4 regions of the Bacillus sp. FSL R7-0646 genome follow, and region 1 is predicted to be linked to each of the others. Evidence: riboswitches for the same ligand, from Rfam matches in the RefSeq annotation. Region 1 holds a riboswitch; each other region holds the start of a gene.
What was found. A riboswitch is a leader RNA that binds a small molecule or an ion and turns the genes downstream of it on or off. The one in region 1 is predicted to bind S-adenosylmethionine.
Positions count from the first base shown of each region.

Region 2: it holds a riboswitch for S-adenosylmethionine, as region 1 does, so the genes downstream of both, MKY62_RS20795 (5-methyltetrahydropteroyltriglutamate--homocysteine S-methyltransferase) here and MKY62_RS04825 (methionine ABC transporter ATP-binding protein) in region 1, are expected to answer to the same signal.
Region 3: it holds a riboswitch for S-adenosylmethionine, as region 1 does, so the genes downstream of both, mtnW (2,3-diketo-5-methylthiopentyl-1-phosphate enolase) here and MKY62_RS04825 (methionine ABC transporter ATP-binding protein) in region 1, are expected to answer to the same signal.
Region 4: it holds a riboswitch for S-adenosylmethionine, as region 1 does, so the genes downstream of both, metN (methionine ABC transporter ATP-binding protein MetN) here and MKY62_RS04825 (methionine ABC transporter ATP-binding protein) in region 1, are expected to answer to the same signal.

Region 1 is NZ_CP150217.1:960,125-967,811, reverse strand. It holds gene MKY62_RS04850 (S9 family peptidase) at 1-1,368, shown strand, start outside; gene MKY62_RS04845 (hypothetical protein) at 1,416-1,757, shown strand; gene MKY62_RS04840 (L-cystine transporter) at 1,803-3,191, opposite strand; gene MKY62_RS04835 (MetQ/NlpA family ABC transporter substrate-binding protein) at 3,315-4,133, opposite strand; gene MKY62_RS04830 (methionine ABC transporter permease) at 4,155-4,805, opposite strand; gene MKY62_RS04825 (methionine ABC transporter ATP-binding protein) at 4,808-5,809, opposite strand; SAM riboswitch class I at 5,910-6,023, opposite strand; gene cspB (cold shock-like protein CspB) at 6,326-6,526, shown strand; gene MKY62_RS04815 (ABC transporter permease) at 6,644-7,585, opposite strand; gene MKY62_RS04810 (ABC transporter ATP-binding protein) at 7,578-7,687, opposite strand, start outside.
Region 2 is NZ_CP150217.1:4,006,408-4,014,094, reverse strand. It holds gene MKY62_RS20805 (glycosyltransferase family 2 protein) at 1-467, opposite strand, end outside; gene MKY62_RS20800 (glycosyltransferase family 39 protein) at 488-2,722, opposite strand; gene MKY62_RS20795 (5-methyltetrahydropteroyltriglutamate--homocysteine S-methyltransferase) at 2,861-3,991, opposite strand; SAM riboswitch class I at 4,065-4,174, opposite strand; gene MKY62_RS20790 (DUF3298 and DUF4163 domain-containing protein) at 4,494-5,177, shown strand; gene MKY62_RS20785 (chorismate pyruvate-lyase family protein) at 5,276-5,806, opposite strand; gene MKY62_RS20780 (LacI family DNA-binding transcriptional regulator) at 6,003-6,977, opposite strand; gene MKY62_RS20775 (sugar ABC transporter substrate-binding protein) at 7,212-7,687, shown strand, end outside.
Region 3 is NZ_CP150217.1:1,500,519-1,508,205, forward strand. It holds gene MKY62_RS07685 (carbon-nitrogen family hydrolase) at 1-504, opposite strand, end outside; gene MKY62_RS07690 (pyridoxal phosphate-dependent aminotransferase) at 600-1,790, shown strand; SAM riboswitch class I at 1,840-1,939, shown strand; gene mtnW (2,3-diketo-5-methylthiopentyl-1-phosphate enolase) at 2,024-3,241, shown strand; partial or broken gene mtnX (2-hydroxy-3-keto-5-methylthiopentenyl-1-phosphate phosphatase) at 3,238-3,903, shown strand; gene MKY62_RS07705 (methylthioribulose 1-phosphate dehydratase) at 3,901-4,521, shown strand; gene MKY62_RS07710 (cupin domain-containing protein) at 4,542-5,081, shown strand; gene fosB (metallothiol transferase FosB) at 5,106-5,570, opposite strand; gene MKY62_RS07720 (YkvA family protein) at 5,557-5,886, opposite strand; gene MKY62_RS07725 (aspartyl-phosphate phosphatase Spo0E family protein) at 6,105-6,347, shown strand; gene MKY62_RS07730 (PAS domain-containing sensor histidine kinase) at 6,409-7,687, opposite strand, start outside.
Region 4 is NZ_CP150217.1:3,287,375-3,295,061, reverse strand. It holds gene MKY62_RS17200 (acyl-CoA dehydrogenase family protein) at 1-29, shown strand, start outside; gene MKY62_RS17195 (arsenate reductase family protein) at 149-505, shown strand; gene gcvH (glycine cleavage system protein GcvH) at 567-950, shown strand; gene MKY62_RS17185 (YusG family protein) at 1,004-1,240, shown strand; gene MKY62_RS17180 (toprim domain-containing protein) at 1,303-1,647, shown strand; gene MKY62_RS17175 (thioredoxin family protein) at 1,673-1,981, shown strand; gene MKY62_RS17170 (SCP2 sterol-binding domain-containing protein) at 2,103-2,450, shown strand; SAM riboswitch class I at 2,634-2,741, shown strand; gene metN (methionine ABC transporter ATP-binding protein MetN) at 2,858-3,883, shown strand; gene MKY62_RS17160 (methionine ABC transporter permease) at 3,876-4,544, shown strand; gene metQ (methionine ABC transporter substrate-binding lipoprotein MetQ) at 4,558-5,388, shown strand; gene MKY62_RS17150 (carboxymuconolactone decarboxylase family protein) at 5,480-5,863, shown strand; gene MKY62_RS17145 (cation diffusion facilitator family transporter) at 6,284-7,219, shown strand; gene sufC (Fe-S cluster assembly ATPase SufC) at 7,448-7,687, shown strand, end outside.

The DNA of each region.
Region 1 (7,687 bases):
GGAAAAGACGGAACTTCAATGCTGTCTGATGTAAGCCCGGGCGAGAAAGCCGTCAGCATACATGTCTACTATGTCAACAGCCATTCTGTCTGTATGGTCCATACAGCTGAAGGCGTGACGACAGGAATCTTCCCGGATGAGACGCTGCCTCACATGGTTTATTCTTCCCATTTTGCATCTGATGATCGGTTATTCGTCACGACAAACTACGAAGCCGAGTTCTCATATCTTGCCTTGTACACTGTTTCATCCGGTATTTTTACGCCGGTGCTTTCGATTGATAAAACTGATTTAACATCCATCCACGCTGACCCGAATGGAACTTTCCTTTATCTCATTGGAAAAAAAGGTGTCAAAGAGGTGATGTATGAGTACAACACAGCAACGGGGCAAAGCCGGCAGATCGATTGCCCTTGCACATCCATTTCGAAAATACACTGCGCCTATTCTGGTACGCTGTACATTCTCGGCTCAACGCCGACCAGGCCGACTAATCTCTACGTATTAACGAAAGGACAGTCAAAATGGCGGCAATTAACGAAACATTCGGTTCCGGGTTTCTCCGAACAGGAGCTGTCTTATCCTGAAGTTGTGACATATCCTTCTTTTGATGGCCTGCCAATAGAAGGACTGCTGTTTAAGCCCTCCCCGGTAGAAGCGAACGGCTGGACGATTATTTGGCCGCACGGCGGACCGCAAGATGCAGAAACCTTTATGTTCTACGATCTCTTTCAACTCGCTGCAAAAATGGGTTACCAGTTATTCGCTCCTAATTTCAGGGGATCAGCGAATTACGGTTATTCATTCTTTAAAATGGTTGAACAAGATTGGGGAGACGGGCCGCGCCTCGATATGACCGCGGGCATCGACTGGCTTATCGATCAAAAGCTTGCAGACCGCGAAAAACTCTTTTTAATGGGCGGCAGCTATGGAGGATATATGTCGCTTTTGCTCCACGGGAGGCATCCTGAGTATTTCCGCGCCGTCGTCGATATATGCGGAGTCAGCAACCTGTTTTCGTTCGTCAAAACCGTACCTGATTTCTGGCAGCCGATGATGGAAAAATGGGTCGGCAATCCGGAGCGGGATTATGAAAAAATGAAAGCCGATTCTCCTGTTACATATCTGGAGAATATGACTCAGCCGATGCTGATCATCCAAGGCGCAAACGATCCGCGCGTCGTAAAGGAAGAGTCCGATCAGGTCGTCGATCAGTTGAGGAACATGGAGCGGAATATCGAGTATCTCGTTTTGGAAAATGAAGGGCACGGTTTTTCCAAAAAAGAAAATAAAATGAAAGTCTACCGCGCCATTTTCGAATTTTTTGAAAAGCACCGCTTATATCACGCGGCCAAGGTTGAAGAATAAAACCGATCATGACTGGGGATGGTATACGTAAAAAGGAGGTTGACCCTTTGTTTAGAAGAAGATCTGGCATCCATCCCGCTGTATTAGTTTTAGGATCAGCTGCATTAACCGCGGCTTTTTCTCCCGAAATCCGCAAAAGATTGACCGGCATGTTCGCGAATGGCATGAGAGGACGGCAGCAAGGAAGCGGCCGCAATCAGACGATGATGAATCCGGCTGACATGATCAAGCAGGCTTTTAATCCGGGAGGACAATCACATGAACACCGCCAGTCAGGCCATACGGCAAATGACCAGCATCAATCAAGCCATATGACTGCTCCGGTGAATGTTATGAACGATCAGGCTGCAGCTCAGACGATGTTCGATGACGATCAAAGCTATTCATAAAAAACGGCCCGCACGAGCTCTCAAGCTGTGCGGGCCGTTTTTCTTTTACACTTCTGCTTCAATGATATTTGTACGGTCTTGGTACGTGTCTTTTTCAAGCTCATTTGTCACTTTGCTCGTGACAAGTCCTGACGTCATGCTGCCGCTGACATTGAGAGCCGTACGCCCCATGTCGATCAGCGGCTCAACAGAAATCAGAAGTCCGGCAAGCGCTACAGGCATGTTTAATGCCGAAAGGACGAGAAGCGCTGCAAAGGTCGCACCTCCGCCGACGCCTGCCACTCCGAAAGAGCTGATCGCAACAACTGCGATAACCGTGAACAAGAATGACGGATCAAGCGGATTTTGGCCGACAGTCGGCGCGATCATGATCGCGAGCATTGCAGGGTAAATGCCGGCACATCCGTTTTGACCGATGGACAGTCCGAAGGATCCGGCAAAGTTCGCAATGCCTTCTGGAACACCAAGGCTTCGCTGCGTTTTAATGTTCAGCGGCAAAGCGCCTGCGCTTGATCTTGATGTAAACGCGAATACAAGAACTGGAAACGCCTTTTTCAAGTATGTGACAGGATTTAAACCGCTGAATGTAATGAGCAGCAGGTGAATGATGAACATGACGATCAGCGCCGCATATGAAGCGATGACAAATTTGCCGAGTTTGGCAATGCTGTCGAGGTCGCTCGTTGCAATCGTTTTTGTCATGATCGCCAATACACCGTAAGGCGTCAACCTCAGAATTAAGGTGACCACACGCATAATGATCGCATACACGGCATCAACCATTTTTTTGAAAAGTTCAGCTTGTTCAGGCTGTTTTCGGTTGACCCCGAGATAAGCGATCCCAAGGAAAGCCGCAAAAATAACAACTGCGATCGTTGATGTCGGTCTTGCTCCAGTAAAGTCTAAAAACGGATTTCCAGGAAGAAGCTCGACAATTTGCTGCGGAAGCGTTTTGGCTTCCATGTCCTGCGATTTCTGTTCGAGTTCCGCCCCTCTCATTGTCTCCGCCTGGCCTTGGTCCACATGGACGGCCTGCAGGTCGAAAGCAAGCGCGGACGCGATACCCACCGCAGCAGCGACGGCTGTCGTCGCGATTAAGAGCCCGATGATCAATCCGCTGATTTTTCCGATATTGTGCGTCAGCTTAAGCTTTGTAAAAGCACCCAAAATCGAGATGAATACAAGCGGCATAACGATCATCTGCAAAAGCTTGACATAGCCGCCGCCTGCGATATTAAACCAATCAGAAGTCTGCGTAATCGTTTCTGAAGACGAACCATATATAAAATGCAAAGCGAATCCAAAAACAATTCCGATTCCCAGAGCGGTAAATACCCGCTTAGAAAAAGAAACATGCTTTTTTTGCATCATATAAAGGAGCGCCATCAGGCCGAGCATGACGATAATATTAATAACAACAAATAATGTCATGATAACAAAAGCACCCCCAGAATTTTTTACATTTAAAAACTATAGTACAACAAACCTGATTGGTCAAGTAGGAATTATCGATGTATTTCAATATATGACCCGGGAAGCAATTGCGCGACTGACATTTTATTCGCCGATGTCTTTTAGAGGAACGAAAGTCGGCAGCTGTGCTCCGTCAAATTCTTTTTTAATCAATTCAGCAGTGTCGTCTGCTTGATACAGCTCGACGATCTTTTTCAAATCTTCGCGATCCCGGTCTTCTGTTCTGGCCGCAATAATGTTGATGTACGGTGTCGCTGTTTCATCTTCCAGTTTGATCGAATCTTTGACAGGATGGAAGCCGGCGTCAACCGCTATGCCGTTGTTGATGACGGATGCAGCGACATCGGCAAGCACGCGCGGCGTTTGCTCTGCGGCCACCGTTGTGATTTTGAGTTTTTTAGGATTTTCTTTAATTGCATCAAGCGTTCCATTTCCGTCAAATCCGTCCTTTAATTGAAGCAGGCCGGCGGACTCCAGCAGAAGCAAGGCTCTGCCCATGTTCGTCGCTTCGCTTGGAACGGCAATTTCCGCGCCGTTTGGTATATCGCCAGGCGAATCATATTTCTCGGAATAAATGCCCATCGGAGCGATGATCGTTGTGCCGACCGGCGATAATTCAAGGTTGCGTTCCTTTTTGAATGCATTAAAGTAGGATATCGTCTGAAAAGCGTTGGCGTCAATGTCGCCGCTCGCCAAAGCCTGGTTTGGCTGAACATAGTCGGAGTATTTGACGATTTCAAGCTTTAAGCCTTCTTTTTCGGCTTTTTTCTTCACAAAGTCCCAAATTCTCGTATCCGTTCCGCTGATGCCGATTTTAATGGTTTTCGCATCAGAGTCTGCCGCGCACCCCGCGATCACTGCCGCAAGCAGCAGGAAGATCACAACACATGCAAATTTTTTCATAATAGCCGTCTCCCTCTCTGTCTATCTTCTTCTCAATTTTTTTGACAGAACGTTTCCGGATGTCTGCAATCCTTGCACTACGATGACGAGAATTGCAACCGTGATGATCATCGTCAGCGTGTCAAATCTTTGATAGCCGTATGTGATCGCCAAATCCCCAAGACCGCCTGCACCAATCGCACCAGCCATCGCCGACGCCCCGACCAATCCGACCGTTGCCACCGTAAAACTCAGCACAAGCGAACCGAGCGCTTCTGGAATCAGAAACCTGAAGATGATCTGTCTCGGAGTCGCTCCCATTGCTTCAGCGGCTTCAATGACTCCCGGATCCACTTCAAGCAGAGAGTTCTCGACGAGTCTAGCGATGTAAGGCCCCGCATAAAAAGTCAAGGGAACAATCGCTGCCGATGTGCCGATCGACGTCCCTACAATCAGCCTTGTCACTGGAATTAAAGCAACCATTAAAATGATAAACGGGACGGACCGGAAAATGTTAATGATCATATTGACAAACGTAAAAACTGCCGGATTCTCAAGCAGATGCCCCTTTCTTGTGACTACCAGCAAAATGCCGAGCGGAATGCCGATCACGCTTGAAAATAAAAGCGAAAAAACCGTCATTTGAATCGTCTGAACCAGTGCGTCAATGATTTGGTCATATGTAACTAGCATGCTTATACCTCCCTGATGCGAATGTTTTCCCTGCGTATATATTCGAGCGCCCGCCCGATTTCACCATCTTCCCCCTGCAGCTCGACCGTCATGCTGCCAAACGGAATTCCCTGAAGCTCTGTAATCGTTCCGTGCAGAATGTTGACTTCTACGTCATACCGCTTTGACACTTGAGAAAGAAAAGGCTTCCCAGAAGATTCGCCGACAAATTGAAGCTGGTAGAGGTGCTTCAGATTTAATTTTTGAATCGATTCAGGTATCTCGTGGTCGATGGCTGATTTGACAAAGCTTTTGGCCGTTTCGGTTTCCGGCGCGGAAAATACGTCAAACACACTGCCGGATTCAATGATTCTTCCTTTTTCAATTACCGCAACTTTGTCGCAGATTTCTTTTGCCACATTCATTTCATGAGTGATTAACAGAATCGTGATGTTATATTGTTCATTGACGCGCTTCAGCAGCTTCAAAATATCGCCGGTCGTCTGCGGGTCAAGCGCTGATGTCGCTTCATCACAGAGCAGAACCTCCGGATTTGTCGCCAGCGCCCGGGCAATCCCGACGCGCTGCTTTTGTCCGCCCGAAAGCTGATCCGGATAATCGCGGGCTTTATCCTCAAGTCCGACAAAACGGAGCAGCTCCGTCACTTTTTTCTTTATGTCGGCTTTCGGTGTTTTAACAAGCGCAAGCGGCTCAGCGACATTAGCGAAAATCGTCTTTGAATTTAACAGGTTAAAATGCTGAAAAACCATGCCGATCTTCCTTTTCACAGTTCGTATCTCAGCTTTCGACAGGGACATTAAGTCTCTTCCGCCGACGAAAACCTTTCCGGCCGTCGGTTTTTCAAGGAAGTTCACACAGCGGATCAGCGTGCTTTTTCCTGCGCCGCTGAAGCCGATGACGCCGTATATTTCCCCTTTATCCACATGAAGGTCGATTCCATTGAGCGCATGGACCTTCTGTCCGCCGCTTTCATAGACCTTTTCAACGCCTTCAAATGTAATCATGATGATCTCCTCCTCTTTTAGGGCTAACAAAAAAGGCTTCCTCTTAAAAAATAAGAAGAAGCCTTTGACGACACAAAGTAAATAGAGTGAGTCCGCTCTCTTCTTATCTTCCAAGCCCGTACGGCTTGTTGGATGTGGCACAGTATTCTGCTGTATGCAGAACCCGCTGCCGAGGTTTCACAGGGCCAATTCCCTCCGCCTCTCTGAATAAGAAGTATAGTTGCATGAAGTTTTACCTAACTTTACAGCTTCTTTGAAATGTTGTCAATCAGATTCGTGAAAATTTCAAAAACTCCCTTTTTACTCATTGTTTTTCACCCTGAGCATTAAATTTCACTTTTTTTAAAAAAATTGTGTTTAGCAGTTGTAATTTCGTTTAAACACTGGTAAAGTAAAGGTAATTATTTTTGTTCGAACTATCTTTAAGAAGAAAGTTTTGTAAGAGTTTTCGTCTTGGAAGTTTGTTTTAGAGCAAGAATAGTGAATTTAAGCGTTATCGCTTTAGGAGGAAATTTCATGCTAGAAGGTAAAGTAAAATGGTTTAACTCTGAAAAAGGTTTCGGATTCATCGAAGTTGAAGGACAAGACGATGTATTCGTTCATTTCTCTGCTATTCAAGGCGAAGGCTTCAAAACTTTGGAAGAAGGCCAATCTGTATCTTTCGAAATCGTTGAAGGAAACCGCGGACCACAAGCTGCTAACGTAACAAAAGCGTAAGCTGTGAACCGCTGATCTTCATACAGGACTGCTGACCGAATGTCAGCAGTCTTTTTATATTTAAAAAAAGCCTGACGCCCGGAAACCGGTGTCAGGCTTTTTTTAAACGTATACCGCTTATGAAGCGATGTCTCTCTTTGTGAATACAACAAAGGCGAGCACATGAAAAACGATAAAATAGACAGCCAGCATCACAATCGAGAATCCCAGCGTCATGTCTGAAACAACCGGAGATCCGTCAAAGTATTGAGTGAGGTCCGTGTTGGCAAACAGGATGTATTTCGCCCAAGCAAATTTCGTCGCGAGCAGGCCTGTCACCGTTCCGCCCATAACCAAAAGGAAAATCGAAATACCTACGGCGAGCGAGCTGTTTCTGAAAACCGCTGAAATCATAAAGGCCATTGTCGCCATCATCAAAAGCGAAATCGAATTCAGCAAATAGCTGCCGGCCAAATGCAATAGCAGGCTTTTTTCTTCAACCGTTCCACCGACATACACCAAGTGAACCTGGCTGCTGTCGCCTGCCCCGAATAAAGCAAGGCCTGTGATCCCTGCGCTTGCGAACAGAATGAAAAGCAAAGCCAATGCGAAAAGCAGGACCGTAAAATATTTTGCCAGCAGGATTTTAAAGCGGCTGATCGGCCTGATGACAAGCAGCTTCACCGTTCCCCAGCTGAATTCATTCGCAACGATTCCCGCCGCCACCGTGATTACAAACAAACCGGCGAGCGAGATGAGCCCGCTCGTATCGCTGATGAAAGACAGAGCTGAATAATCCCCATCTGCCGGTAAATCGTGCTTGATTCGATACTCATTAATTGCGATCGACTGTTCATAATTTTTTTCAAGTGTTGGATTGCTGTTCCCTTTAAGCTGTTCCTTCATGTCCTTATTTTCCTGCGCCAATTCCTTTTTCCAGTCCGTGTTTTGGTCTGTCTCTCCGATCGTCTTTGTGAGAACGCCCAGCCCGATGACAGCTAACAGCAAAATTCCGATCATGACGTATGTGCCTTTTCGATTAAAAATTTTGATCCATTCATTTACGATGAGATTAAACATGCTGAGCTTCCTCCTTATCTGCGGTGATTTCCAGGAATCGGTCTTCCAGCGATTTGTTCACAGCCTTCACTTCATATAAGCGAACACCGCTGTCTGTCAAGT
Region 2 (7,687 bases), 1.2 Mb from region 1:
TCCACCGGGATATCAACGTCTGTAAGTTTTCTTAAAATCCGGTAGAACATGGCGGCCGTTTGCTTTTTGAAAAATGTTTCTCCTTCTCGCTTTGTGCGGACGGCGTATACAACGTCAAAGCCTTGGCGCCATTTTTCCGCCATTTCCAAAATCAATTCAGGAGGATCCTGCAAATCGGCGTCGATCACAACGATCGCCTCGCCGGCAGCATAGTCTGTGCCGGCCGTAATCGCGATCTGATGACCGAAGTTTCTTGAGAAATTGATGCATTTTACTGCCTGGTCTGACTGAGCAAGCGACTTCAGCGTGTGAATGCTGTCATCGCTTGAACCATCGTTTACAAAAATCAGTTCATAGGGATCGCCTGTCGAGTCCATGACGGTTTTTAATCGGTCATAGGTGCTTTGAAGCACTTCCGCTTCGTTGTAGACAGGGACTACGATTGAAAATGTGACTTGTTTCTGCATATTCATCACCTTTCCTTTCATCAATCCAGCTCCACTTTATAAAGCGTTTGATTTCCGCCAGGTCCGCCTGACTGTGAATCATCAGAAGAAGAGCTGCTGTATTCGCTTTTTGAAATTTCTGTGCCGTTTTCTTTAATCCAGTTGGTGATTTCTGAATTGTCCCGGCCTCGGCCGTCGCCGATCATGAAGTACTTGACTTCGCCGTTTTTGACGAGCTTCTCAAGTTTTTCAACCGTCAAAATCGGGTCGCTTCCTGAGAATCCGCCCATCGCCATCACAGCTTTGCCCGTTTTGATGATGTAAGATTGAGCAGAAGTTGCACTTGAGACTGCAAATAAATATTTTTCACCGGTGTTGTTCTTTTCAAGGTAGCTCAACAGTTCTTCATCGACCGACTCGCCGCTTCCAGGGCTGCCGCCGCCGCTTGGTCTGCCTTGTTGACGGCCGCTTGCGCCTTCGTCATTCTGATTTTGGCTGTTTTGGCCGGAACCGGTATCAGCTGAAGAATCGTTGCTGTTTTGGCTGTTTGAACCTGGACCGAAGCCAGGGCCATTATTGTTGTTTTGATTACTGTCTGTTTGGCCGTCTTGGCTGCCAAATCCGGGAGGTCCGCTGCCGTCGTTATTCTGCATCTTACCTCCTCCGCCACCGCCGGCAAATGATTGTGCGGATTTAGGTCCGGCCTGTGGAATCATGCCGTTTACACCGTCAGCAAGCGTCGCCGTTGTCCAATAGAAAGGCCCGATCAGCATGCCAAGCAGCGCTGCAAGTGATACATAGTAGCTGAATGACTTTCCTTTCTTGAGAAAGATGAGAAGACAGCTTGTGACAATGCCGAAAGCGCCGATCAATATGCTCCAGATGAAGCCGATTTCGCTGAGATAAGGACTCAAAATATACAATTCAAATGCGGTTGTCAGCAAAATGCCGATTGGCAGCAGCCGTTTTTTCCAGCCGCTTTCTTCCTGATAGAGGCGAACGAGCGCCGTCCAGCCTGCACCTGACAAAGCGGCGATTGGAGCTGCCAGCATAATCAGATAGTAATGATGGAAGAATCCTGCGATGCTGAAGAATGCAGCGACCGGCAGAAGCCACATCATCCAGAAAATTGTTTCAGTCGTTGTTTCATTGAATTTTCTTTGTCTGCGAAGACCCGCGATCAGCAAACCGATGATGCCGAAGAGGACAAACGGGATCAGCCAGCTAGCCTGTCCTGAAAGCTCAGATTGGAATAGTCTGAGAGGACCCGGGGTTCCAGTGCCAAACATGCCGCCTGTGCCGCCACCGGGACCTCCGCCGCCGCTTTGGACATCACCCTGCCGGCCATCCGGTCCGCCCGAAGGCATTTCGCCTCCGCTCGGCGGAGCCATTTGTCCATTTGCCGAGTCTGAGTTGTTTTCAATATCGCCGCTTTGCTGCTGATTCTTTTGATCATGATCAGATGAGGAGGTTCCGCCCCCGCCTGCACCGTTTTGACCTGTGAGACGCTGGATGCCGTTATAGCCAAACGCCAGCTCAAGGACAGAGTTGGTCTGGCTGCTTCCGATATAAGGGCGCGAAATCTCGGGCTGGCTGTCGACGACAACCGCCCAGGAAACGGAAACACCTGCCAGAACGATCACGGCTGTGATAAGAGACACAACTTTTTTGCGAATCGTCGTTTTGGCTCCAATCATGTAAAACAGCAGGAATGCCGGTAATACCATGTAAGCTTGCAGCATTTTGACGTTAAAACCGACACCGATCATACAGAATGCGCCGAGCAGCCAGCCGATTTTTCCTTTCCGGACTGCTTTAAACAACAGCCACGTTGCAATCATCAAGCAAAGGACGAGAATGCTGTCGACGTTGTTTGTATGGCTGACCGCAACGGCAATCGGCGTACACGCCATAATAAGAGCTGAAATTCTGGCCGCCGTTTTGCCAAAAGTAGGTTTTACAATAAAGTACAAGAGTGCTACGGAAATCACTTCCGCAATGGCTTCAGGGAGAACGACGCTCCAGCCGTGCACGCCGAATACAAGTGCAAAAAGTGTCTGAATCCAGAGTGCGACAGGCGGTTTATCAACTGTTACAAAGCCTGCCGGATCAAATGATGCGTAAAAGAAGTTATGAAAGCTTTGGGTCATACTTTCAACGGCCGCCGTATAGTAGGCGTTGTCTGTGTCACTATTCCAGATGCCGTACAAGTTTAATGCTGCAGATAATACAAGAATGAAGACCAGGAATATATCGATTTTCCTTTTCTTAATCATTGTTCGATCACCTCACTAAAGAGCATTATAGAAGCCAAATATGATCAAACTATGAACAAATCAAGAAGGAATTTTAAATTGTATAGAGGGGCAAAAAAAGAGACATGCCGTCAGGAGGCATGTCTCAAATATGAGGTGTTATTTCCATACGTCTTCAGCGATCTCGACGACATGGCGCAGTTTTTCCCACTGCTGTTCTTCGGTAAGCAGGTTGCCCTCTTCCGTTGAAGCAAAGCCGCACTGCGGGCTCAAGCACAGCTGGTTCAGATCGGCATATCGGGACGCCTCTTCAATGCGCCGCTTAATATCATCCGGGTTTTCAAGCTCGCCGAATTTAGATGTAATTAAACCGAGGACGATTTGCAAGTCTTTCCGTTGGACGTAGCGAAGCGGTTCGAAGCCGCCGGAGCGCTCGTCATCAAATTCAAGGAAAAGTCCGTCTAAATTGAGTCCGTCGAAAATCGTTTCAGCAGCCGCATCGTAGCCGCCTTCCGCCACCCATGTCGACTGGAAGTTGCCGCGGCAGATGTGCATGGTGACCGTCAAATCGTCCGGGCGCCCTTCAACTGCTTCATTAATCGTGTTGGCGAAAGACTGGCGCAGTTCATCAGGCTGGCGGCCGAAAGCTTTGATCTGCTCATGTCCTTTGTCTGAGAAAAATACGGACCAGGCCGTGTCATCCAGCTGCAAATAGCGGCAGCCGGCATCGTAAAATGCGCGGATCGCTTTTTTGTAAGCCTGAGCTACATCGTGATGAAATTCATCAAGATCCTCATACGGGCTTTCTCCAAGCTTTCCTCTGAAAAACAGCATATTCGGGCTCGGAATCGTCATTTTCGGCGTATGTGTGCCCGCAATATCATGAAGAAATTTATAATCTTCCAGCATCGGATGGTTTGTAAAGTCGACTTTGCTTGTTACTTTGATGCCGCGCGGCTTCGTTTCAACATTATGAAATTGAATGCCCTTGTCCGCTGTATATCCTTCTACGCCGTCAAGTCCTTCAAGAAAATCGAAATGCCACCATGACCTGCGGAATTCCCCGTCTGTCACGGCTTTAAGACCGATTTCTTTTTGCTTTTCGACAATGCGCTTGATCTCTTCGTTTTCGACTTCGCGCAATTGTTCAGCGCTAATTTCGCCGTTCGCTTTTTGGAGGCGCGCTTTTTTTACGGGCTCAGACCTTAAAAGACTGCCCACCTGATCAGCTCTGTACGGTCCGATTTTTCTTCCAGGCGTTTGCTTCAGTACATCGGTTGATTGTGTCATGCTTCATCCCTCTTTCTTTATAGACATAAAAAAGCTCTTCCCGATAAGGAAGAGCTTGATATATTCAATCTCCTCCTTATCTTCAAGAGCACGAACATGCTCTTAAGGATTTAGCACCATTCTGTCATAGACAGCGGTTGCCGGGTTTCACAGGGCCAGTCCCTCCACCACTCTTGATAAGGAAAACCTTTTTATGCGATTTTTTAATAGTTTTAATATTAATACTTTTTATAAAAATGTCAATGGGTTTAAAAAAACTCTTCGTTTTTTTCATTTTCTTCTTCTGCGGTTAAACTGGAGGGCGTATCGAATCAATGTGTGAATTTTTCGTCAGGACAGCCGTTCAAACAGTCAACAAGATGCTGAACAAACAGAATAAATTAGAATTTTTTTCAATTTTTATTTCCAAAAACAGAAACTTTTTATTGAGTTCACCGGTCTATAATGTGTACCTGATTTCAAAATGGGTATTATAAAAAATGACAGATTAAGGAGGGTTTTTATGAACAAAAAAACAGTGTTTAAAGCGTTCGGAATGTTGATGACAGGGGTATTGTTTTTTGCGCTGTACAGTGCGGCCGCACTTCCTTCTGCACACGCGGCAAACGAAAAAAAACCGACGGTCACGAGCCATACGTACAAAAACATTAAGGCTTTGAAATACCCGCAAGTTTCAAATGTAAGCCCCAAATCTCTCCAAAACAAGATCAACAAAGATTTTAAACATTATATTGAGCAGTCCTACAAAGATTATGTAAAAAACAAGAAAGACGGCCAACAGCACGGATACCAAACGGATTATCAAACGTCCTTTGAAGTGAAATACCGGACCGGCCAAAAGCTGAGCATCCTGACAAGCAATTACGTCTATTCCGGCGGAGCGCACGGAAATACGGCAGTCCGCTCTTTCAACTATGACCTTGTCTCTAAAAAACGGGTGTATTTATCCGACATCCTAAATACAAAATCGAAAATGGATAAGACAAAAACATACATTTACAACTATATTCAAAAACACAGCGACATTTTCTTTCCGGATGTGAAGAAGAAAGACATCGTCCTCGGTAAAAACACGGCCTTCTATTACACTAACGACGGCATTGCGATCGTCTTCCAACAATACGATGTCGCCCCTTATGCCGCCGGAAATCCGGTCGTTGCAGTTCCGAAAACGGTGTATCAATAAATAACAGCCCCTGTTTCTCAGGGGTTTTTATTATGAGGGAAGAAGGAAGGAGGAGGTTTTGGAAGCTCTTTCATAAAGCGGCAGCTGACGGGCATGATTCAGCCCGCAGTCAGTTTGCAGATTTTTTCTAAATCAAACAGTTCGCAGACATAGAACATGCACTGTCGGCCGCTGATGATCTGGTATTTTTTAAAAGCATATGTCCGGTCTGCTGAAACAGGTACAAGTTGTGTGAAATGTTTTCCCAGGCAGTCGCCCGTGCTGAAAATTTCACGCCTTGACTCCAGTTCTGCAATGATTTTCCCGATGGGAAGCCTTTCTTCCTGCAAATCTTGTTTGATGGCGGGCGGCAGTAAGTTTGTTTTGACATAGACATAATTATAAGATAAATAATCATCGCCTGTTTTCAAAGACGAGGTTCTAAACAAGATGTCATCATCGCGTTGAAACAGCCTTGCTTCCTCAGGTGAAAGCTTGTCATAATCAATATTATTTTGCTGAAAAACTTCGATTTCGGCTTTGCCGCCGATCAGCGTTTCAATCGCTTTGGTTGTTGAACCATCGGTTTTGGTTAACATGTCTTTTACAAGAGAAACAAAGGTTTCAGGAAAAAAGTGGCTTACGTTCAATTAAAGGCACCTCCACGCCAAAATTAGAATTTTTCGAAAACTTGTCTTTAAATTTATCATGGGGAGGTGAGTTTGTCTAGAAATATAAGTTAAATTTTAGGTGAGCAATGTAAATTTTATCTTTTTTATAATTGGATAGATCAGGATATGTATGGAGAAAGGAGACGTCAATGTCTCCTTTTTTTGTCCCGTTATTTTAAGTCGTCTCTCCTTCTAAAAGCTGTACGGGCAAATAGGTTTCCAGCGGCAAATCATCGAATTCGCCTTCAATGGCTTTGGACAAAATCTCAATGGCCGTCTTGGAAATGAGTTCGATCGGCTGCTGGATGGTTGTCAATTCCGGGAGAATGGACTGAACCGCTTCCGTTCCGTCGTAGCCGATCACCTTTAATTGCCCGGGAATGTCTTTTCTGCGTTTTTTTGCTTCGGTGATGACTGTAGCGGCCATGAGGTCATCACTGGCAAAAATGCCGTCAGCTGCAGGCTGTTCATCAAACAGTTTTGAAATGATTTCCCGGTAATTTTGATGAAAGGGAACTTCATATGTAATCGGCTGTCTCCCGTGTTGTCGCATCACATCTTCATATGCTTTTCTTCTAAGATTTGCCGGTGTTTTCAGCTCAATTGGTCCGTTGATATGGATGATGTGCCGGCAGCCTTTTGCAATTAACAGTTCTGTCGCTTTTCTTCCTCCGTCATAGTTATCAGAGCCGATGACGGGAATCGTTTCCGACAAGTAATGGTCGATGGCGACAATCGGCAGGTTTTGCCGATGATAATTTAAAATTCCCCTGTTGTAAGTCACGGCGATGACGCCGTCCACTTGATTTCGCATCAGCATTTCCAAGTATTTTTCTTCTTTGTCTTTGCGGTTTAAGCTGTTGCAAAGCAGCAGTTTGTAGCCCATGGCAGCGCAGATGCTCTCAATATGAAAGGCCAGTTCGCCGAAAAACGGGTTGCTGGAGTTAGGGATGATGAGCCCTATTAAATGAGTTCGTTTACGAAATAAAGAGCGGGCCAAATCGTTTGGAAAGTAATTGATTTCTTCCATCGCTTTATAGACTTTTTCTTTTGTTTTTTCACTAATATAGCCGCGGTTATTTAATACCCGCGATACGGTTGTTGGTGAAACTCCCGCTTTTTTTGCAACGTCGTGAATGCTAGGCTTCATTCCCTTTTCCCCCTGCTATTTTTACTGAAATGGCTTACAATTCTCGTCACGCACTTATTTTAGAGAATCGGGCCGATATGTGCAAGAAAATGCCATGATTCTGAGAAATGTACCGGGATGAATAATTGGGGAAAAAATATGTCAACCGGTTGACATATGAAACCGGTTGACATACAATTCACTTGAAAGTGCTTTCATTTGTTAATTGATAAAAAATGGGGGGAAGTGACAAAGATGAAAAGGTGGCTCTTCGGAATTTTTTCGTTGTTGCTGATGTTTGCGATGTGGGGCTGCAGCAATAGCAAAAGTGCAAATAGCCAAGATGGGAAAACGCTTACGATGTGGGTGCACGTATCTGATGACAGTGAAGAAGGAAAGGTCTATCAAAAGCGGGTGGACGCTTTTAATAAAAAGTATGCCTCTGAAAACATCGAGGCCAAAATTGATTTCATCCCCAGAAGCGGAAACGGCGGCGGATATGAAGACAAAGTGAACGCGGCGCTGACAACGAATACCCTGCCGGATGTGATCACTTTGGACGGACCGAACACGGCGGCTTATGCGAAATCCGGCGTTATTGCGCCATTGGATGAGTATATCAAAGACCAGGATGATTTATTGCCGAGCATTAAGCAACAGGGAACCTACCAGGGGAAACTGTATGCGATCGGTGTCAGCGAATCATCGGTCGGTATTTACTATAACAAAAA
Region 3 (7,687 bases), 540 kb from region 1:
CGATACAAAGATGATGCCCGCACCTTCGCTCGTATGTTTTCTGATCCATTCCGGGAAACGGATGTCGTAGCAGATGAACCCCGCAGCCGGCATCCCTTCAAGCTCGAAGCGCCCGTCGCCTGAGCCCGCTGACAAATAGAGGTGTTCGTCCATCAGCTGAAAAAGGTGAGCTTTGCTGTATTCTTTGATCAAATGTCCGTTTTTGTCTGCGATGTACATGATATTGTACACACCGCTTTTTTTCTTGACTGCGACTGAGCCGCATACGATATGGATGCGGTTTGCTTTTGCCGTTTCCTGCAGCCATCTCTTCGTTTGCCTGCCTTCTTCATCCGCGATGGAGCCGAGATTTTTTAAATCATAACCCGTCGTCCACAGCTCAGGAAGGAGAAGGATATCCGCCTTCCGGCTTTCCTGCTCGATCAGCTGCTCCGCTTTTTTGAAATTTTCAGAAGGATTGCCGTACGCGATATCGAATTGCAGGCATGAAATTGTCAGCTTCACTCTGGATCACCTCATTTTTTTCTTTACATTTTACATTTAACAATATATGATGATGGACTATCATTTCAAGAATTTTTCAAAAGCGGGTGAATCGTATGAAATTTGAGCATTCAGATGTACTGAAGCAGCTGCCGGAGCAGTTTTTCGCTTCCTTGGTCAAAAAGGTGAATGAAAAAATTGCCGCCGGCCATGATGTCATCAATCTCGGTCAGGGGAATCCGGATCAGCCGACACCGGAACATATCGTTGATACAATGGCGCAAGCCGTCCGCAACCCTGAAAACCACCGGTATTCTTCCTTTCGCGGCAGCCGTTCACTCAAGGAGGCGGCGGCCGCGTTCTATCAAAGGGAATACGGCGTAGAGCTCGATCCTGAACGCGAAGTCGCTGTATTGTTCGGCGGAAAAGCCGGTCTTGTCGAACTTCCGCAATGTTTGTTAAATCCGGGGGATACAGTGCTCGTTCCCGATCCCGGCTATCCCGACTACTGGTCGGGCGTTGAACTGGCAAGAGCGAACATGGAAACGATGCCGCTTACAGCGGACAATCAGTTTCTGCCTGACTACAGCCGGATTCCCAAGGAAGTGAAAGAAAAAGCGAAGCTCATGTATTTAAATTATCCGAACAACCCGACCGGTGCCCAAGCCACATCTGCTTTTTTCGAAGAGACCGTCCGGTTTGCCAAGTCGAACGGAATTTGCGTCGTCCATGATTTTGCCTACGGCGCGATCGGCTACGACGGCAAGAGGCCTGTCAGCTTTCTCGAAACGGCGGGAGCAAAAGACGCAGGAATCGAAATTTACACGCTTTCCAAAACGTATAATATGGCTGGATGGCGGGTCGGGTTTGCAGTCGGCAACGCCTCTGTGATCGAAGCGCTGAACCTTTACCAGGACCATATGTATGTCAGCCTCTTTAAAGCAGTCCAAGACGCCGCGGCGGCCGCGCTCCTATCAGATCAAGCGTGTGTCCAGGAGCAAAATGAGCGCTACGAAAAAAGGCGGAATGCATGGATCCGCGCGGTCCGCGATATCGGCTGGCATGCGGATGCTCCGCAAGGATCTTTTTTCGCCTGGATGCCTGTTCCCGACGGCTATACATCTGAGGCTTTTTCCGATCTGCTTCTCGAAAAAGCGAATGTCGTCACCGCGCCCGGCATCGGCTTCGGCAAACACGGGGAAGGCTATGTGAGAGTCGGCCTCTTGACAAGCGAAGAGCGGCTCCGGGAAGCGGCTTCGCGTATTGCCGAGCTGAATATATTCAAAAAGACCGGCCACAGTCATTGACAACCGGGAGAAACGATGGGATAATTCAAAATAATTTATAAAATCAATATTCTTATCAAGAGCAGGCAGAGGGACAAGCCCGATGAAGCCCGGCAACCGACTTTTTAAGCACGGTGCTAATTCTTGCAGCTGACGCTGAGAGATAAGGATTCGAACCTGAAAAGCGAAACCTCTTTTAGCTAAAGCAGCAAAAGAGGTTTTTTTATATGCATGAAGCAGGAAGGAGCTACAGAATGAGTGAACTTTTGGCAACATATATCTTGGCCGATCCAGGCTGTGACGCAGAAAAGCGGGCCGAGCAAATCGCGATCGGGCTGACGGTCGGATCGTGGACAGATCTGCCGCTCTTAAAGCAGGAGCAGCTGAAAAAGCATAAAGGACGCGTCGTCAACGTCGAAGAAACAGAAAGCGAGCTGGGGGAAAAACAGGCAACGGTCACCATCGCCTATCCGGAAGCCAATTTTACAAACGACATTCCCGCTGTGCTGACGACCGTTTTTGGAAAGCTGTCTCTCGACGGAAAAATCAAATTGGCGGATTTGGAGTTTTCGCGGTCTTTTAAGCAATCTTTGCCGGGTCCAAAATTCGGCGTATACGGGATCCGGAAAAAAATCGGCGAATTTGAAAGGCCGCTGTTGATGAGCATTTTTAAAGGCGTCATCGGCCGCGATATGGAAGACTTGAAGGAACAGCTGAGGCAGCAGGCTCTTGGCGGAGTGGATTTGATCAAGGACGATGAAATCCTATTCGAAACAGGCAGTGCCCCCTTTGAAAAACGAATCACGGAAGGAAAAAAAGTGCTTGAGGAAGCCTTTGAAGAAACAGGGCGCAAAACGCTGTATGCCGTCAACCTGACGGGCAGGACAATGGAGCTGAAAGCGAAAGCGAGAAAAGCAGCCGAGCTCGGAGCTGATGTTTTGCTGCTTAATGTGTTTGCCTACGGGCTCGATGTTTTGCAAAGCTTTGCAGAAGACGATGACATCCCGCTGCCGATTATGGCGCACCCGGCAGTAAGCGGCGCACTTACTTCATCGCCGCATTACGGTTTTTCCCATTCGCTCTTGCTCGGCAAACTGAACCGGTATGCGGGTGCCGATTTCAGCCTGTTCCCTTCTCCGTACGGAAGCGTCGCTCTGCCGAAGCGAGATGCGCTTGCCATATACGATGAATGCACGAAGGAAGACGTCTTTAAACCGACATTCGCGGTGCCGTCGGCCGGCATTCACCCCGGCATGGTCCCGCTCTTGATGAAAGACTTTGGCATTGACCACATCATCAATGCAGGCGGGGGGATTCACGGCCATCCAAACGGGGCGGCAGGCGGAGGAAGAGCGTTTCGGGCGGTCATTGATGCCGTCTTAGAAGCGGAGCCTGTCGAAGAGAAAGCAAAGCGCTCTCCCGATTTGAAGCTCGCCCTTGAAAAATGGGGAAGGGTTGAGGTCTCTGTATGAGAAAGCCGCTTATCATTTGCGATTTTGACGGAACGATCACAACAAACGACAACATCATCAGCATTATGAAACAATTTGCTCCAGAAGAATGGACCGCTCTAAAAGACGGGGTTCTGTCCAAGGACATATCGATTCGGGACGGAGTCGGCAGAATGTTTAATTTGCTTCCGGCCAGCCTGAAAGAAGACATTACGGCATATGTACTGAAACAAGCCGAGACCCGCCCCGGATTTAAAGAATTTGTTTCTTTCCTGGATGAGAAGGGTCTTCCGTTTTACGTTGTGAGCGGAGGGATGGATTTTTTCGTCTATCCTCTGCTTGAAGGAATTGTCGGAAAGGACCGCATTTATTGCAACGAGGCCGCTTTCACCAGCCGCAATATCGAGATCCGCTGGCCGTATCCGTGTGACGGCGGCTGCGGAAATGACTGCGGCTGCTGCAAGCCTTCCATCATCCGCCGGCTGAAAGGCCGGGACGATTTCGTTGTCATGATCGGGGACTCTGTTACAGATGTTGAAGCTGCCAAATGTTCCGATTTATGCATCGCGCGCGACTATTTGCTGCGGGAATGTGAAGAGCTCGGCTTGAAGCATGCGGCATTCGGCGATTTCCGCGATGTAAGGCGAATACTCGAAGAGACCGCGGAGGTGAAAGAATGGATGTCTGAGCAAAAACGGCAGGAACTAGCCGAGGTAAAAAAAGAGCTTGCGGAAAGGGATTGGTTCCCGGCGACAAGCGGTAATCTGTCAATCAAAGTATCAGAAGACCCGCTGCGGTTTCTCATCACAGCAAGCGGAAAAGATAAAAGAAAAGAGACCGAGGAGGATTTTCTCCTGGCGGACGAAGAGGGGAGGCCGGCGGAGACCGGACACGCGCTGAAGCCGTCGGCGGAGACGCTGCTGCACACCTATGTCTATCAACACACAAACGCCGGCTGCTGTCTTCACGTCCACACGGTTGACAACAATGTCATCTCAGAGCTTTATGCAAAAGAAAAGCAAGTGACATTCAGGGGCCAGGAAATCATAAAGGCGCTCGGACTTTGGGAGGAGCACGCGGAGGTCACGGTCCCGATTATCGAAAACAGCGCTCATATTCCTGATTTGGCGGCGGATTTTGCCGGGCACCTTTCAGGCGATTCAGGCGCAGTGCTGATTCGCAGCCACGGCATTACTGTCTGGGGAAAAACGGCATTTGAGGCAAAGCGGATGCTTGAAGCATATGAATTCTTGTTCAGCTGGCATTTAAAGCTGAAAGCTTTGCAGGCTTATCACGTTTAACTAAAAAAGGGGGAGAAAGCATGGCGACAATTCGGATCCATGATGAACAAAACACGAGCATTGAAAACCAGGAAGAAGTAGAACAATTTCTAAAGCGGCAGGAGGTCATTTATGAAAAGTGGGATATCACAAAACTGCCGGCCGGTTTAAAGGAAAAATACGATTTGACCGATGAAGAGAAACAGGAGATTTTAGACGTCTTTGCCGCTGAAATCAAAGACATTTCAGAACGCCGCGGCTATAAAGCGAGCGATGTCATCTCGCTTTCCGACCAAAATCCGAAACTCGATGAGCTTTTGAAAAACTTCAAACAGGAGCATCATCATACAGACGATGAAGTCAGGTTTATCGTCAGCGGCCACGGCATCTTTGCGATAGAAGGAAAAGACGGCACATTTTTTGATGTCCTTTTAAATCCGGGGGATTTGATCTCTGTTCCTGAAAACACCCGCCATTATTTCACGCTTCAGGAAGACCGGAAAGTCGTGGCTGTCAGAATCTTTGTGACGACAGAGGGCTGGGTGCCGATTTATGAAAAAGAGAATGTGAACCAGTCATAAAAAAAGCGTCCCCGGGGACGCTTTTTATTTGTTTCTGTCATAAAGAGCCTTGATGTGGCCTTCATGAAATGAAAGATGCGGTTTTTCATTTTGATAGTATTGAAGACGGTCAAATACAGAGCCTGTGTGAAGCTCGAACTTATGGCCGTCTGGATCTGAGAAATAAATTGAATCTCTGTCTCCTTCATGCCGTTTTCTGCCCTTCAGCACATTAATGCCTAAATCGTGTAATTTCTTTTCCCAGAACGGCAAATCTTCCTGTTGGATCGAAAACGCGATATGGGTGTAAGAGTCGTGGATTTCCTGTCTTTTAATGTCTTTCTCTTCGTTGAATGCGAGCCAGATGCCGTTCAGGTCAAAATAAGCGGTTTTCTCGGCTTTTACGAGCCACTTGGCATCAAACACCTTTTCATAGAATGAAATAGAGACGGACAGGTCAGAGACCGAAAACAAGAGATGATTGATGCCGAGGATTTTATTGTTTTCCATTGTAATTTACTCTCCCTGTTAGATGTGTTTCAAACCCGTCCAGCTCTTTGGTGATTTGCCTGAAGAGAAAAGCGAGCACAGCCGCATCATCAAGCCAGCCGACGCCTGCGAGAACATCGGGGATCAAATCGATCGGTGACAGCACATAGATAAATGCCAGCGCGGCCAGCAAAATTGTTTTTTTCGGGAATAAGGGGTAGTCTCCCTTTCTCCAGGCTCTAAATGCCCTGAAAAACAATAAGAGGCCTGAATATGCTTCTTTCACGGCAAAGACGGTTCGGAGCTTTGAAACTGGTTTTTTCATCATTTGGCGCATCATTGGACCTCCTTCTATCCGTATGAACTCTTTTAAAGGTGGTTTACCATATTTCATCGATGGGTATAACACCATTAATTCCACAAATCTATTATACTCGATTTCAAAATATTTTTTTCGGAAATAGGTTTACAAAATAAGTATAATCTGTAATAATGCTCAAGTACGCAAAATCTGGATGGTTTTAAGAAACGATATGTTGGTAAGGGGTGAAGCGTATGCAAAGGTATATTGAAAAAGAAGCATTGCTCGTTTCCATCAGCAAGAAGCGGCAAATGATGGTTGAAGCCGCTGAAATCTATGGATATACAGGGGATGAAACGATCAGGCGGAGCCAGGAGCTGGATCAATTAATTTATGAATATCAAAAATTGTCTATGAATGAAAACGCGCCAGACAATCTGCTGCAAGATTTTTTAGGCTGCATCGACTGTCTGCCCGTTGAAAAATATACGGCATAGCGGATGAACGAAAAAGAGCTGCCGTAAGGAAGGCAGGCTCTTTTACAGGAACGGGGAAACCTCAGTCGTCCTGTTCCTTTGAAGTCGGCAGCGTAATCGTTACAGTCGTTCCTTTATGCCGTTCGCTTTCGATATGAATGGTTCCCCCGTACATGGAAATGATGCGCTTGCACACGACAAGGCCGAGTCCGGTTCCTTTTTCTTTTGATGTAACAAAAGGCTGGAAAATACTTTCCATCATTTCTTGTGGAATGCCTTCTCCGATATCCTTCACAATAATTTGCGCCTTCTCTTGATCATGTTCGATTTGAATGACCAGCTTTCCGCCGTTTTTCATCGATTCAAGAGCATTTTTGGCGACGTTCAAGACAACCTGCTTAATATGATCCTTTTTACAATACACATAAGCCGGATCTTCTCCGCAGTCTTGAAATTCCACTTCCACATTATATAAATTTGCCTCAGAATGAATAATCGGCATGATCTCGTCAATCATTTCATTCATGGAGTTGAGCTGCCACTGCTCTGCCGTCGGCTTTCCGAGCACGAGAAACTCGCTGACAATCTGGTTGATCCTCCGGATTTCCTGGTCGATGATTGAGAAATACATTTGATCTTCTTTTGATTGATATTTTTTTTGAAGGAGCTGGATAAAGCCGCTGATGCCTGTCAGCGGGTTTCTGATTTCATGAGCGGTGCTCGCCGCCAAGGTGCCGATTAATTCGAGCTTCTGCGCTTCATTTTGGGCGCGCTCCTGCTTGGTCCGCCGCTTCAGCAGGACATACTGGAGCAGGAGGAACATAATATTCAGCAGAATGAAAATACTCAAAAATGACAGCAGAAGACTGTGAACGATTTCATCAAGCTGGACCGGTTCCGGATAGACTTCAAGCTTCCAGTCGATCTGGTCCAAAAAAGCGTCGACGGTACCGCCGTCCGGCTTCTCAGGAGGAGAATGGCCTGCCGTAAAGACGATCTGATTCTTCTGATTGAGAATTTTGATATAAAGCTCAGGGCTCAAGACGTTCATGATATTTTTCAGATAATCGACGCGGATCGAAGCGAGCAGAAAATTTGTTGTTCTCCCTTCGCTGTCAAAGACCGGAGTAAAAATATTCAGCTCCAGCCCGTCCGACACTGTATGTATATCGTCTGTGATCACGGATTTCTTTGATTTTTCCGCTTTTTGCAGAATGCTCTTGTAAGAAAGCGCCTTTTTTTCTTTGGCGGGAGACGTGCTCACCATGACATCGCCGTCTTCATTTAAAAGGTATAAAGCCGAAAAACGCGGTTCTTTTTTATACGTTTCCGTCAGGATTCGTTTGATATGCTGCTCATTA
Region 4 (7,687 bases), 1.9 Mb from region 1:
TCTTTGAAGCTGAGAAATATATCGTTTAAACGAGAAGCCCTGCTTTAATGCAGGGCTTTCTGAGCTGTTAATAGAACCCGAGCACTGTTTTAGGTTTTTCATTCGATCTATGTTAAAATTACCTCGATTAAATGAGAGGGGTGTATGTATGGCTTTGGATTTTTACTGGTATCCGAAATGCGGGACATGCCGCAAAGCGAAAAAATGGCTCGAAGACCACGGAAAAGAAATCAATGGGATACATATCGCAGAACAGCCGCCGAGCAAGGAAAAACTGAAAGAGCTCTACGAGAAAAGCGGGCTTGAATTGAAGAAGTTTTTCAACACGAGCGGCCAAAAATACCGCGAACTCGGCCTGAAAGACAAGCTGCAAAGCATGTCTGAAGATGAGCAGCTGGAACTGCTTGCATCAGACGGTATGCTGATCAAACGCCCAATTACGACAGACGGCAGTAAAGTAACGGTCGGTTTTAAAGAAGATCAGTTTAAGACATACTGGTTATAACACATCAAAATATGATATCTTCAATGTAGGATCGATTAAAACACTTTATGGAGGGGTTAGCATGAGCACACCGAAAGAGTTGCGTTATTCAGAAGAACACGAATGGGTGAAAACCGAAGGAGATAAAGTCAGAATCGGCATTACAGACTTTGCACAATCTGAGCTTGGAGACATCGTATTTGTCGAGCTTCCTGAAGTGGGAGACGAAATCAAAGCGGACGAGCCTTTTGGCAGCGTTGAATCCGTAAAGACCGTTTCTGAGCTGTATGCCCCGATCAACGGAAAAGTGGTCGAAGTGAACGAAGATCTGGAAGACAGCCCTGAATTCGTCAACGAGTCTCCGTATGAAAAGGCTTGGATGATTGTCGTCGAGCCGTCAGACGCTTCTGAAATCGAAAACCTGATGACAGCCGGGCAATATGAGGACATGATAAAAGAAGACTAAACAGGATAGACATTCGTCGTTTGGATACTCTATATCAGGAGGGGGTGTCCAAATTGACGCTGAAAAAAGAACGTATTGATATTACAGAACATGTGGAAAGCCGATTAAAAAACGGCGGAACGCAGCTGTATCATGAAAATGAGCTGATCGGCCGAATGACCGGCAAGGATCAATACGAGTTGAAATCTGGATATTCATTCCAAGATGAAAAGTTTTACAAAATGGCGGATACCGTAAGCGGACCGGATGCTAAATATGTAGACTGTGATGACCACCAAGGCTGGTGTTAATCAAGTCAGGCGGTGAATATTCACTGCCTTTTTTTACAAGTAAATCTTTAAAGGTGATCCATATGCCGGAAAATGAAAAAGTCATGATCGTCGAAGGGAAATCAGATAAGCAAAAAGTGAAGCATGTCATCGAAGAGCCCGTGGACATCATATGCACAAACGGAACGATCAGCCAGGCAAAACTCGATGAATTCGCTGAGACGCTGTTCGATAAAGACGTTTATATCCTGGTGGATGCCGATGAATCAGGCGAAAAGCTCCGCCGGCAGCTGAAGAGGGAGCTTCCCCAAGCTTCGCATCTATACATTGATAGAGTATACAAAGAAGTCGCTTCCGCCCCGAGTCAGCATGTTGCAGAAGTATTATTTCGTTCAAACATCCGGGTACATACAAAATATCTATTATAAAACGTATTGAGGTGCGGTTCAACAGATGCAAGAACTTCAAGAAAAAGAGCTAAAACGGCTAGAGCATGAAACTTGTCTTCTATATGTATACACGCCGTTCTGCGGAACGTGTCAGCTGGCCGGAAGAATGCTGGAGGTCGTTGATGAAATGATGAAGGACATTCCTTTTTATAAAAACAATCTCAATTACTCCCCGTCATTTGCCAAACAGCAGGAAATTGAAAGCGTCCCGTGTTTTATCCTTTACAAAAAAGGGCGAGTCGTCAAAAAAGAATACGCTTTTCACTCCGTTTCCTACTTATATGATACGATTAAACAAAATCTTGTGGATTAAGGGCGGTTTTGACATATTTCTCGGGAAATAACCAGCAAAAACTTGTCGAGCAATTCCTAAAGGAACTCCTGCAGCAGACAGAGAATCTGTAAGTATGACCAATTTACAGGAGGTTATACAGTTGGAGAAAATGGGATTGATAGAAAGAGAGGGCAAGGCTCTTTTTTTAAAACCTCTATTATCTACAACGGCTTTGCTGATTACGTTTCAAGGAGAGAAAGAAGCTTTTACGTTAGCAATCAACGAAAAAGGGGAAATGGAAAAATATTCTCCTGTAGAAAAAGCTCATTTGACCTTTTTTGGAGAGCAAAGCGAGATTATTGACCTTCTTCATGGCGACATTTCATTGCAGCATCTCGTACAGCGCGGCACTGTTAAAGTAAAAGGCTCTTTTAGAGCTTTATTGAAGCTTGAAGCGATTTTATGGCTGACGGACGGCTTCTTTAAAAACAGCGATCTTTATTCATAGACTTTTTAAAAATTCAAAAAATCGGCACATTCCGTGTATTAGTCAGACAGGGACGGGCGTTTACGCTCGTCTCTTTTCGCCGTAGGACGATTGTCTTACGAAAAATAGTTGACAACTATTTTTTCGCATGATATCCTACTTTAAGAATTCCGATCATAATAATCAAAAAATAAATATATGTTTCTCTTATCCAGAGAGGTGGAGGGAAGTGCCCTATGAAACCCGGCAACCATCAACACGTGTTGAAATGGTGCCAATTCACGCGAAGCGTTATGCTTTGAAAGATGAGAGAAAGGCCCAGACTTTTCCAAAGCCTTTCTGCTCATGTGTGCAGAAAGGCTTTTTTCGTTGATTGATCAGGAATTTAGACAACTATGAGAATTGAGCAAGAAAGCAGGTGATGGCTTTTGATAAATCTTCAAAATGTTTCAAAGATTTATCGGTCAAAGCATGGAGATGTCAATGCTGTCCAAGATGTCACCCTTACGATTAAAAAAGGTGAAATCTTCGGAATTATTGGATATAGCGGAGCCGGAAAAAGCTCCTTGATCCGTCTCTTGAACGGACTTGAACAGCCGACTTCAGGCACGGTTGAAGTAGCCGGCAGAAAAATCAGCGAGATCAAAGGGAAGAAGCTGAGGAAAGCAAGGCAGGAAATCAGCATGATTTTCCAGCATTTCAACCTGTTATGGTCGAGAACGGTGCGCGACAATATTGCGTTTCCGCTGGAGATCGCCGGTGTCAGCAAAGCAAAACGTCTGGAAAGAGTCGCTGAACTGATTAAGCTTGTCGGTCTTGAAGGCAAGGAAAACGCCTACCCTTCACAGCTGAGCGGAGGCCAAAAGCAGCGCGTCGGCATCGCACGGGCGCTCGCAAACAATCCGAAAGTTCTGTTATGCGATGAAGCGACATCAGCGCTTGATCCGCAGACGACTGATTCGATTCTGGGTCTTCTGTCCGATATCAATGAAAGGCTCGGACTGACCATTGTCCTGATCACTCATGAAATGCATGTCATCAGGAAAATCTGCCACAGAGTGGCCGTCATGGAAAACGGAAAGGTCGTAGAAGAAGGCGATGTACTGAACGTCTTCATCAAGCCGAAGGAAGAAATGACAAAGCGCTTTGTTCAGCAGGTAACAGAACCGGTGGAAACAAAGGAAACGCTGAAGCATTTCCTCGAAGAAACGACATCCGGGCGGACGATCAAGCTCACTTTCGTCGGCGAAGCGGCCGAATCGCCGCTGATCACGCAGATCATTCGGAAGTTCGATGTTGAAGTCAACATCCTTCAAGGCAAAATCTCGCAGACTCAGGACGGTGCATACGGTTCATTGTTCATACATGTCGACGGACGTGAAAACGAGGTCAATGACGTGGTCGATTTCATCAAGAGCCGCCAGGTAGAAGCAGAGGTGATCACGAATGTTTGAAAAACTGTTTCCAAACGTAGATATGGAGCAGCTGTGGGAAGCAACGTATGAAACGATATATATGACAGGAATTTCCCTATTGTTTGCTTTTATCATCGGAGTGATTCTCGGCATGCTGCTCTATTTGACTTCAAAAGGCAACATTTGGCAGAACCGAGTCGTTAACGGTGTAATCTCGGCAATCGTCAATGTGTTCAGGTCTATTCCTTTTATCATATTGATTATTTTGCTGCTCGGTTTCACAAAGTTTTTAATGAATACGATTCTGGGGCCGAATGCCGCTCTTCCGGCTTTGATTATCGCATCCGCTCCGTTCTATGCCCGCCTGGTTGAAATTGCTTTGCGCGAGGTCGACAAAGGCGTGATTGAAGCAGCGAAATCGATGGGGGCAAAAACATCGACGATCATATTTAAAGTGCTCCTGCCCGAATCGATGCCGGCGCTGATCTCAGGCATTACGGTTACAGCCATTGCACTGATCGGTTCGACAGCGATGGCCGGAGCAATCGGTTCAGGCGGACTCGGGAACCTTGCCTATGTAAACGGCTTTCAGATGAACAATCCCGATATTATACTGATCGCCACTATTTTCATCTTAGCTATTGTGTTCATCATCCAATTTATCGGGGATTTTATAACAAATAAATTAGACAAACGTTAGGGAGGACACCAACATGAAAAAAGGTTTATTAACAGCTTTATTCATCATTTTTGCAGGCGTTTTGGCCGCTTGCGGATCTTCCAGCAGCGAAGGAGATAAAGACAGCAAAGTCATTACAGTCGGAGCGACGCCGACGCCTCACGCCGAAATCCTTGAAGAAGCAAAACCGCTTTTGAAAGAAAAAGGCTATGAGCTTAAAATCAAAAATTTCACGGACTACAAACTGATCAACAAAGCGCTCGCTACAAAAGATCTTGATGCGAACTACTTCCAGCACGTCCCTTACCTTGAACAGGAAATGAAAGAAAACAAAGATTACGATCTAGTCAACGTCGGTGCGGTACACCTTGAGCCATTCGGCATTTACTCTAAAAAGTATAAATCTTTAAAAGACCTTCCTGACGGTGCAAAAATTATTATGAGCAACAATGCCGCTGAACAGGGCCGCATGCTTGCAATGCTTGAAAATGCGGGACTGATCAAGCTGAAATCAGGCATTGAAAAAGTAGATGCGACAGTAAAAGATATTACAGAAAACAAGAAAAACCTGAAAATCAAAAATGATGTGGCGCCTGAAATGACGGCAAAAGCATACGAAGCTAATGAAGCAGACGCAGTGTTCATCAATGTGAACTATGCGATCCAAAACAAGCTGAATCCGAAAACTGATTCAATCGAACTTGAGTCTCCAAAAGACAATCCTTACGCTAACATCATCGCCGTCCGCAAAGGCGACGAAGATTCTGACAAAGTAAAAGCTCTGATGGAAGTATTGCGCTCTGACGACATCAAAAAGTTCATCGACAAAAAATATAAAGGCTCTGTCATTTCTGTATCTGAGTAAATGAAAGAACACCCCGGTTTCGGAGAAAACCGGGGTTTTTTCGCGTATTTTTTGAAAAGAGGCTCATAATAAAAAAGACTACCTACTGAAAATGGAGGAACAAAACGTGAATCAGCATGAATCAGAAGGCATTATCGAATCCGCACTGCACGAATATAAGGCGGGGATCGGCATCTTTTCCGAAAAAATGCCCGGAATTGCCGCCAAATACAACGAATTTACCGAAGAGTGCTTTAAAAAAGGCGTGCTCAGCGAAAAGGATAAGCAGCTGATCGCACTGGGCATCAGTGTCAATACGCAGGATGAATATTGCATTATTTATCACATCAAGGGCTGCCTGGATTGCGGAGCATCGGAGGAAGAAATTCTTGAGGCAGTCGGTGTAACTGCTGCATTTGGCGGAGGCGCAGCCATGAGCCAAGCCGTCACGCTCGTTTTGCAGGCGATGGAAGAATTCCAGCAGATGAAGCATTGATTTTTCGACCGTGAAAGCATATTGAAAGCACACACATCTTTGCAGAGTTTGTATATAACTGGTACTATGTAAGAAAATCTCTGAAAGGATGATTCATTATTTGTTCAAGCCAAGATCAGCTTGACCTTGAATTCACGGCCGAAATGGAAAAAGCGATGCACAAGTCGCATGGAATGGGGTACGAGGAGTACAGCAGAAGCCATGTGAATCGGCTTGAAGTTGAGAAAAGACGAGAAAAGCAGTATCAAAAAAGCAAGCAGATCGTATCAGACTTGCCCATAATCGGATAAAACGCGAGGGGGACGGATGCCGATCCGTCCTTCTCCATGTTCTTAGAAGCCGCTTGACCTTAATTAAAGGAAAAGGTAAAATTTAAATATGAATACATGATCATATATCAATTTAAGAGGGGGATTTAAAATGGCTCATTCTCACGGACATACAGGACACAGCCACCATGGCAGCCGATCAGCAAATCAAAAAGCGCTGTTCATCAGCTTCGGTTTAATTTTTACTTTTATGATGATTGAAGTGATAGGCGGAATATTGACGAACAGCCTCGCTTTGCTGTCAGATGCGGGACATATGCTCAGCGACGCTGCGGCGCTTGGCTTCAGCCTCTTGGCGTTTAAAATTGGGGAAAAGGCCGCAAGCGCGAGCAAAACATTCGGCTACAGGCGCTTTGAGATTTTGGCTGCGTTTATCAATGGCATCACCCTGCTTTTGATTTCACTTTATATTTTTTGGGAAGCATACAATCGCTTTTTCAGCCCGCCGGAAGTCGCGGGAAGGGGTATGCTTGCGATTGCGACGGTTGGTCTGTTCGTCAACATTGCTGCGGCCTGGGTAATAATGAAAGGCGACACAAGCGGGAATTTAAATATGCGGAGCGCTTTTTTGCACATCATCGGCGATATGCTGGGCTCTTTCGGGGCGATCATCGCGGGCCTCCTTATGCTTTTCTTCAATTGGAACATCGCCGATCCAATCGCCAGCGCCGTCGTCGCTGCTTTGGTTCTCGTCAGCGGCTGGCGGGTGACGAAAGACTCGGTGCATATATTAATGGAAGGAAAACCGAAAGACATTGATGCGGAGGCGCTTAAAAACGGCCTGCTTTCCATCCCGTCGGTCAGGGAGGTTCACGACCTCCACATTTGGTCGATCTCATCCGATATGCCGTCATTAAGCTGCCATATCGTAGCGGATGAAAACAGTGACAGGGATAGAATTTTAAAACAAGTATCAAAATATCTAAGGAAAGAATGCAACGTGGAGCATGTGACGGTTCAAATAGAAGGGGAGCGCTGTTCCCCTCATGAATCGTGCAGCCTGGGAGCAAACCATCCCCGCTCTTAATGACGGATGTACCGATTGTTTTCGACAGCTTGGTAATAAATTCCGCTTTTCTGCCCCGGGAAGTTTTCTTGTCCCAATCTCTTTAAGAACAAATCGTTTTTTGTTAAACTTGAGAACATGTACACGAAAAGATAGGAAGACTATTGTTGTATTCAATTTTCATTTGTTATAAAATTAGAATGAGAATAAATTGAGAATGATGATTATCTATAATTGGAGGTATATTTCATGGCTGCTTCGACATTAACAATCAAAGATCTTCACGTTGAGATTGAAGGGAAAGAGATTTTAAAAGGTGTAAACCTTGAAATAAAAGGCGGGGAATTCCACGCTGTAATGGGACCGAACGGAACGGGTAAATCAACTTTATCCGCGGCGATCATGGGACACCCTAAATACGAAGTGACGAAAGGAAGCATCACGCTGGACGGCAAGGACGTTCTGGAAATGGAAGTGGACGAGCGCGCT